4 regions of the Peribacillus sp. NPDC094092 genome follow, and region 4 is predicted to be linked to each of the others. Evidence: predicted binding sites of a transcription regulator. Region 4 holds the regulator's gene; each other region holds the start of a gene.
The links. Region 4 encodes LexA, which represses DNA repair genes until DNA is damaged. Its sites were predicted from a motif close to CGAACATATGTTCG; they were not measured.

Region 1 (2,210 bases), 410 kb from region 4:
GTAAACTAGATGACCACGACAAGACTTTATCTATTTCTTTTTTTCATTCTTAAGTCTTTTAACGTGAGCTCTCATTTTATCTAATTCCTTTTGTTTCCCTTCTTCATCATTTGCCAATGCAGAAAATAAAGCTATCGTGCCTAATTTGTCGAATTCTACATCTCCAGATCCACCTTTAGTAAAACTAAAGTATAGTTCCGTAAACGCCTTAGCCATTAATTCGTAGTTAGGTTCATTTACAAAATAGCCATTTCCTAGCAGTTCTTTTCTTGGTTTACTCTTTTTCACATTAGAATAGTCCTTTCAATTAAACTATTTATTCTTTTCCTTATACAAAAACAGCCTACTTTCTTCTTTGGCTATACACTCGAGAAGCTTCTTTCTAAAATATTCATTAATATCGATATTCTCCGTTGAAATAACTTCTACATCGGTCATTTCCACATCATTAAGATTTATTTTTGACTTTTTATCCAATCAATTATCACTCTCCTGTCCTACATAATAATCTCCAAACAAAATAACTTATATTCACATTTCACTAAATTTTCTATGAAAATAGTAACAAGTAAAATTATATAAAATAAAAAATCACTAATCGTTATAACTGGTGATTTCTATTCATTTTGTATATTTAGCTAAGATTTCCTTCACTTCTTTTTTCAAGTACTCATCTACTGTAAATTCATTTAGGAATGTTCTACTTTTAATCCACATTTTTCTTTTTGGTTTTGCTTTAGTCATTTTTTCACTCCATTACCTTCTACCGCTACAAGATCTTCAAACTTCACCTTAATAATATGTCCCTTCTCATTTTCCAGCTCCAAATATATCGCCTTTGTGAATGGATCTAGCCTGTGAATCATCCCTGTATACTCCCGATCAAATCCATCTTCCCAAACTGTAAACTTCACTGGTGAAGCAAACTCCATAGCAACATGTATTTTGTTCTCAAACTCCTCTAATTGATACTCATCTAATATTGGCTTTATTGACGGTAATAATCCTTATTTACGTCATTTAATAATTTTACGTATTCAGGCAGCATCAAACCAGGTTGCCATTTAAGCTTTCCACGATCTTTTATAGACATAAGAACATCTCCATTTCATTCTATAAATACACTACAGAACATTTGTTCTTAATTTAGTCAAAAAAATGAAGGGGGAAAATTTCCCTTCTAAAGATAACGTAGGTATTTTTCCTGTAACAGTGTTTTAATTAACTTCTCCATATCCAAGCTACCTTCTTCCGTTGCTATTCCAATTCCTTCGATTACTAGCGTTTTATCTGCTGCATTATCTTGCAAGTTTTATCACACTAACTATCTATTAGTTGGCGGGTATGGATCGAGTAAAACCAGTCAACAAGTTTAATTAAAACAATTGGGTCACTCCCTGCTTTGATTTTCGACAGTTTGAGGGAAATAAAGATTTATATCAAGCATTCATTACAATAAAACAAGCTTGTTGTTTTTCTTATTCAACCGATTCATTGTTGGAAAATTTATCCCTAATTTCTTCGAAAAACATATTGGCGGCATTGGAAAAAACCTGATGTTTCTTCCAAACAATATTTAATCCGGATTCAAGTCTCGGTTCTAATGGTCTAAAACAGAGGTTACTATCACTAGATGTATTTGCTATTTTATCAATGGTGACTGCGTATCCTATTCCTTCCTCAACCAATATGGCAGCATTATAAACAAGGTTATATGTAGTGACCACGTTTAATTTATCATAATCTTCCCCAAACCACTCAGAAAATTCATTTCTAGTTAATTCCGGTTTAATAGCTTGCCTTGATAAGAGAAGAGGGACATCTATTAAATCAGTCCTCTGTATGCTTTCTTTTACAGCTAGGGGACTATCTTTTCTCATAACAACTCCCCACACATCTTTGGCCGGGATATTGAAATAATTGTATTTTGACAAATCGGCTGGTTGAATTAGAATTCCAAAATCAAGTAATCCCTTATCAAGTTGCTCTGTCACATCATCGGAGTTTCCACTGTAAAAGTGATATCTGATAGTTGGATATTTAAACTGCAAGCCTTTTACTATCTGCGCTATTAGCTTCATAGCCTCTGTTTCTCCACCCCCTATGTAAATATCTCCCCCTATCGTTTCTTCCATAGAATAAAATTCCTCTTCTACTTTAACAACCATATTTATGATTTCTTCTGCTCTCTTTCTTAGGATCATTCCTTC
Region 2 (2,210 bases), 370 kb from region 4:
AATTTTTATTGTCAAGCGTTTGTCCCTTATGTATCAATGATTATTCAAGTTTTCTTAATATCAACCATCATAATCTACAGCATTCATTATGGGAGAAGTCAGTAAATCTGATTTCAATGCCCTTTAATACGCTGAAAATTCCCGCACTTTTCTTAAAATATACATAAAAGGCCTAAGCGAACAAGCTTAGGCCTTTTCCAAATATCATTAATCAAGCAAATCAAAATGCTCTTCTGGTTCATTGTCTTCTGGCGGTAATTCATGCTCTCCATCGAGATTATAGTGATCTCTGATTTTCTGAGAAATTTCCTTAGCGATATCCTGATTTTCTTTCAAGAACAGCTTCGCATTTTCGCGACCTTGTCCGACACGCTCTTCATTGTATGAATACCACGATCCGCTTTTAAGGACGATATCAAGATCTGCACCCATATCGATGATCTCACCTTCCTGTGAAATCCCTTGACCATACATGATGTCAACTTCTGCTTGACGGAATGGTGGAGCAACCTTGTTTTTTACAACTTTGATTTTCGTTTTATTACCGACGATTTCATTACCTTGTTTTAATTGTTCCGCACGGCGCACTTCCAGACGAACAGTTGAATAGAACTTCAATGCCCGGCCTCCCGGGGTCGTTTCCGGATTCCCAAACATAACACCGATTTTTTCACGGACTTGGTTAATGAAAATGGCAATGGTATTTGATTTATTAATGGAACCAGACAGTTTTCTAAGTGCCTGAGACATCATCCGGGCTTGAAGACCCATATGGGAATCTCCCATTTCGCCTTCGATTTCAGCTTTAGGAACAAGTGCTGCCACCGAGTCAATGACAATGATATCCACCGCTCCGCTTCGAACTAGCGCTTCAGCGATCTCTAAGGCTTGTTCACCCGTATCAGGCTGTGAAAGCAGTAACTCATCAATATTCACACCCAGTTTTTCTGAATAGGCTGGATCTAAAGCATGCTCGGCATCAATGAATGCAGCCGTGCCTCCAGTCTTTTGTACCTCTGCAATAGCATGTAATGCAACAGTCGTTTTACCGGAGCTTTCAGGTCCATATATCTCAATGACCCGGCCTCTTGGATAACCGCCCACTCCCAATGCTACGTCCAATGCTAAAGAACCGCTTGAAATCGTTGAAATCCTACGATCTGACTGTTCCCCAAGTTTCATAATAGAACCTTTACCAAATTGTTTTTCAATTTGTTTTAACGCCATATCTAAAGCCGCTTGACGATCGCTCACTCAATTTCCTCCTCTATATTCAAATAATCGGCTGCCCGATTAAAGGTGTACTTCGTTAGCCATTATTTGAGATCAAGGTTTGCCCCCTGTCTCAAAACCTATCTTTACTATATACTCTTTTTACTATTTTGCCAAGCAAAAAGTCGAACATTCATTCGTTTTTTTCTTTCGGGATATTCTTTGTAAAAAAACGTTTTATATATAGGAAATCTCCATTTCGTTTCACTTACTCCCCCAAAAAAACATTTTCATTGAATTAACTTTTTTCTTTTTCCCCTATTTTTCAAGAAACAAACTTCTAAAACCAAATAAAAAGCAGAGCTGTGAAAAGCTCTGCTTTTAGCGTTTATAAATCCCTTAATAGGTAATGACAGCCGTACTTCACACTCCGAATACGGTTTTGCGCCCTGCTTCCTGAAAGATTCAACTCCTTGAAATGAGTGTTTCCATCCCGATAGGAAATGCCAATAAATACTGTACCTACAGGCTTGCCTTCTTGTTCATCCGGCCCTGCAACGCCCGTAAAGCTTATGCCTACATCCGCATCGAGCTTGTTACGGACATTAGAGGCCATTTCCATTGCACACTCTCCGCTGACCACCCCATACTCGGATATGGTATCGTCACTGACACCGAGGACATTAGCCTTCGCATCATTCGTATAGCAGACAATTCCGCCTTTGAAGACTTTACCGGCGCCCGGGATGGTTGTCAGCTGTTCTTGGAACATCCCTCCGGTCAAGCTTTCAGCTGCCGCAATCGAAAGCTTGCGGACCGTTAGTTCTTTTACAAGTTCCTTTATTAGCGAAGTATTATCACTACCATAATGGAACTTGCCGACCCTGCTAAGAATTTCTTTTTCCGCTTCCAAAATAAGCTCTTCGCATTTTTCCTTAGATGAGTCTTTAGCGGTGATCCTTAACGTCACTTCCCCTTCGGCTGCCAGCGGAGCAATT
Region 3 (2,210 bases), on a different contig from region 4:
GTCGGTTCGCTAATCGAACGCGAACGATGGAAACCTCCGCCAAACTCATCCTTGCTGTAACCAATGCTTAGGCTCACCGTTCTTCCTGCCTTGCGATGGGTGCGTGCCCTTCTCCCAACCTCTTCGCAAATTTCCAGCATGACCTGCTTCACCTCATGCTCCTCCTTATAATCCCGCAGCAGTATTTGACTTTTGCCGAAGCTTACCTGCCCTTCGATGATCGCTGCCCCCATATCGGATAAATCTATTCCCCACGCATGGTGGTAAAGCTGATTGCCCATAATCCCAAACTTCGCTTCAAGTAATTCAAGATCATAATTGGCAAGCTGCCCAACCGTAAATATCCCCATTCCATGAAGGGTTTTTTCAACACGCCTGCCAATCCCCCACATTTCACGAAGCGGGGAAATCGGCCAAAGTTTGCTTGGCACATCCTCATACTTCCATTCAGCAATTCCTTTATGTTTAGCATCCAAATCAAGGCAAAGTTTGGCCATAAGCATGTTCGGTCCAATTCCAATTGCACAAGGGAGCTGTAATTCGCGTTCGATTTCATCCTTTATCTTTTCAGCTATCATCCGGGCATCTCCCCATAAAGAAGCGGCACCATCGACTTTCACAAAACTTTCGTCCACACTATATACGTGAATCGCTTCTTTTGGCACATAACGGTTGAACAAGCGGGTGATTTCCGTCGAAACCCTTAAATAGGTCGCCATTTTAGGTTCAACGACGACAATCCTCGGATCATTCGGGATCTCAAACATCCGCGACCCTGTCTTGATGCCAAATTCCTTCTTCATTTTTGGGGAAGCCGCGAGCACAATGCTCCCTGTCCTCTTCAAATCACCAACCACCGCCAGATAGCAATCAAGCGGGTCCAAACCAAGCATGACTGCTGAACAGCTTGCATAAAAACTTTTCATATCGATACACATAATTGATTGTTTCGGCATCGTCCCATAATCCATCATTTCTTCACCCTAACAAGAATATACGTTCGCTTTTATTATATTCATAACTTTAACCGAATATACGTTCTTATTCAATGGAAGTTTTCATACAAATTTCTACTTTTTATTGTAATTCCCTTGAAAAATATAATGGATACTAAAAATGGATAAAATACCAAATTTAAACTTAGTATCCAAAAAGTTTTTTTAAAAGAGAATCAATTAGTAACTTGAATAATTTTCAATGGATCCATATGCTCAGTTTTTTTAAATTACTGAACCCTTTTCAATAGTCTTTCGTCCGTTTTTCAGTTAGTCTTACTGCTCATTTTTTGTAATGAAACTGTAACTAAAATTATGTCTAATTGTCATAATGGTATTGTAGGATAATATTGTTAACAATTATAGAGAGATAGATAGAGAGGAAATGAAAATTATGAAGAAATGGATCGCTTCAGCTGCTGTTGCATCTGCCATGATGCTAACCCCACTGCAAGCCTTTGCAAATATTGGAGATCAAACCCTCAGACCCGGAATGACACACAGCGATGTCAAACAACTACAACAACTTTTAAAAACCAAAGGTTATTTCACATATACAGGTTCACTGACTACATATTACGGCACCTATTCTACATCTGCAGTAAAAAAATTCCAAAAAGCTAAAGGGTTAACTGTCGATGGAATTGCCGGCCGGGGCACATTTAATGCGCTTGGTGTTTATAATGTCAACAATACTACATTGATCAGCTATGCGAAAACCTTAATAGGCAAACCTTACAAATGGGGCGGGACGACACCGACTGGATTCGACTGCTCAGGCTTCGTCTATTATGTATTCCAGAAATCACAAGGAATTACCTTGCCGCGTACAACATCATTGCTCTATTCCAATACAGGTTTAAAAGTATCTTCACCAGCTAAGGGTGATCTTGTATTCTTTAATACTTCTGGAACAGGGGTATCCCATGTTGGGATTTATATCGGAAATGGTCAATTCATCAGTGCTACGTCTTCTAAAGGAATAACCATCACGGATATGGATAATTCATATTGGAAACCAAAATATTTAGGTGCGAAAACTTTATAAAATAATCGGACAAGATCTCATTCTTGTGAGCGAATCCCATAAAACAACCAGACAGAATTCCAAAATGATTCAGTCCGGTTGTTTTATTTTATATATAATATTTCATCCGTTACATCCTCTACTGTCACAATGAATGAAGAGTCTAAATTTGAACGATTCATCATTTC
Region 4 (2,210 bases):
AAACCAGCCCATGAAAATCCCTGCAACCAAGTGATGACGATGACTGATGAAAATGGAAATGAATAAGCCAAGTCCCAAAGCGATGGTAGGGATGAATTTCGGATGAATAGGAAACATGACCTTAATAAGTTGAGTGAGAATCATGATGATAGGAATGGCAATTACTGCATCCCAAAAGTTTGTATGAATGGTTGGGAAGTCCATAATTTCACCACCTTAAAATGAAGTTATCAAAATTAATTTTCACTTTTTATCAAGGCTTTATACAATAATAAGTAAATTCATATTTAAAACTAATAAATAAAAGGGTATGCACCATTTTTTGAAGATTTTCAGAATTCAATTTTAAAGCCGTCAATCCATATTATTCGCGGATTGGTGGCTTTTTTTTGTGATATCGGTAATTAAAGTAAAAATATATTCAGTACAAAAGAAGGCTTTAAGGGCGAGTCTGTCATTATCCAGGCAAAAATGATTTTAACAGTGAGCGGTATTTCAACGCTCTCCTTCCTTATGAATGAGCTTCTTTCCAAAGTATTTATAACAAGAGGGATAGTGAACTTTACATCCGCTATAAATGATGTAATTTTCACACGTAAATCGATTCTATTAAAAAAATATATCAAAACCTACTCTTCCATATGCATATTGAGAGAATCCGGAACATAAATTAAACAAACAAAAAAAGCGCGGGTAGCGCTTTTAGTGTATTTGCCTATATAAGCCTATTACTTTTCCAAGTATCGAAACATCTCGTAAAATAATGGGTTCCATATTTGAGTTCTCAGGCTGCAGCCTTATGTAATCCGGTTCCTTAAAGAATCGTTTTACAGTGGCTTCATCATCTTCCGTCATGGCCACGACGATATCTCCATTATTGGCATTGCTTTGTTGTTTCACGATGACATAGTCTCCATCATGAATTCCAGCTTCGATCATACTTTCACCCATGATTTCCAGCATGAATACATGGTCATCATGTGGAACCATGCTTTCGGGAAGCGGAAAGTATTCTTCTATGTTCTCGATGGCCGTTATAGGCATGCCCGCTGTTACTTTTCCAAGTAACGGCACGTTCACGACATTGGCTTTGGGAATGTTGTTCGCTTCCTCCGAATTCATTATTTCAATGGCCCTTGGCTTGGTTGGGTCGCGTCTAATCAGGCCTTTACTTTCCAGGCGGGATAAATGTCCGTGAACTGTTGAACTTGATGCAAGTCCCACTGCTTCGCCAATCTCCCGTACGGAAGGTGGATACCCTTTTTGGCGAACCTCTTCTTTGATGAAATCAAGAATATCTTGCTGCCGTTTTGATAGTTTAGTCATTTGTGCACCTCTTCCCCAATGTTCTTTGCTATATTATAGCATGGCCCCAAAGTCTATACAAACATAAGTTCGAATTTAGTTGTTGACTGAAACAAACGTTCGTATTATAATTTGATCATAACATACGAACGAACATTCGCTTTGGAGGGATATTTATGAAAAAATTATACAAAAATTATATTTATACGATTCTATTAGCGGGATCCGTATTCATCTTTTCAATTTTATTCTCTTGTACATTGAACAATGATCAAAAAAATGATTTCCTTTCCATAGAAGTAAGTGAAGGTGACACCCTATGGGGAATTGCCGAAGAATATGAAGAAGCAAATTTGACAAAGAAAGAATTCATTGGTTGGATAGAAGAGCATAATGGAGTACGGGCGGAGTCGATTAAACCTGGTCAAGTCATCGTCATACCGGTTAAGGGGGAAGAACTTGTCCAGAATTTGGCCAGTGAGCAGTGAAGGTAGGGTATTATGAAAGCGGTAATCTATTGTAGGGTCAGCACAGAAAAAGAGTCACAGGAAACATCATTGGCAAGGCAGGAAGATGAATTAGTCAAATTGGCAGAAAAGATGGATGTTGAAGTCATTTCCATAATAAAAGAACAGGCAAGTGGTTATGAGTTGAATCGGGATGGCATTTTTGACATGCTCGAACTATTTAAAACCAAAGAAGCTGAAGTATTATTAATCCAGGACGAAACAAGGCTGGGAAGAGGGAATGCCAAAATAGCGCTTTTCCATGTCATCCTTAAAGAAGATGTGAAAATTTATACGCTCTCACACGATGGGGAACTTGAGCTATCTGATTCGGATGCGATGGTCATCCAGATAGTCGGAATTGTAGAAGAATACCAAAGGAAACTACATAATCTTAAA

Region 1: ACQKNS_RS00735 (YolD-like family protein) is a predicted target of LexA. The motif match lies at 1,129-1,142, and genes of this name have one in related genera.
Region 2: recA (recombinase RecA) is a predicted target of LexA. The motif match lies at 1,399-1,412, and genes of this name have one in related genera.
Region 3: ACQKNS_RS14405 (DNA polymerase thumb domain-containing protein) is a predicted target of LexA. The motif match lies at 1,029-1,042, and genes of this name have one in related genera.

The regions. Positions count from the first base shown of each region.
Region 1 covers NZ_JBNNUC010000001.1:158,170-160,379, forward strand. Annotated here, with positions in the region: gene ACQKNS_RS00725 (hypothetical protein) at 31-288, opposite strand; gene ACQKNS_RS00730 (hypothetical protein) at 622-744, opposite strand; gene ACQKNS_RS00735 (YolD-like family protein) at 741-992, opposite strand; gene ACQKNS_RS00740 (LysR family transcriptional regulator) at 1,479-2,210, opposite strand, start outside.
Region 2 covers NZ_JBNNUC010000001.1:933,658-935,867, forward strand. Annotated here, with positions in the region: gene recA (recombinase RecA) at 208-1,254, opposite strand; gene ACQKNS_RS04365 (competence/damage-inducible protein A) at 1,601-2,210, opposite strand, start outside.
Region 3 covers NZ_JBNNUC010000002.1:1,110,914-1,113,123, reverse strand. Annotated here, with positions in the region: gene ACQKNS_RS14405 (DNA polymerase thumb domain-containing protein) at 1-974, opposite strand, end outside; gene ACQKNS_RS14400 (C40 family peptidase) at 1,390-2,043, shown strand; gene ACQKNS_RS14395 (hypothetical protein) at 2,127-2,210, opposite strand, start outside.
Region 4 covers NZ_JBNNUC010000001.1:565,383-567,592, reverse strand. Annotated here, with positions in the region: gene ACQKNS_RS02670 (hypothetical protein) at 1-204, opposite strand, end outside; gene lexA (transcriptional repressor LexA) at 703-1,326, opposite strand; gene yneA (cell division suppressor protein YneA) at 1,482-1,793, shown strand; gene ACQKNS_RS02655 (YneB family resolvase-like protein) at 1,806-2,210, shown strand, end outside.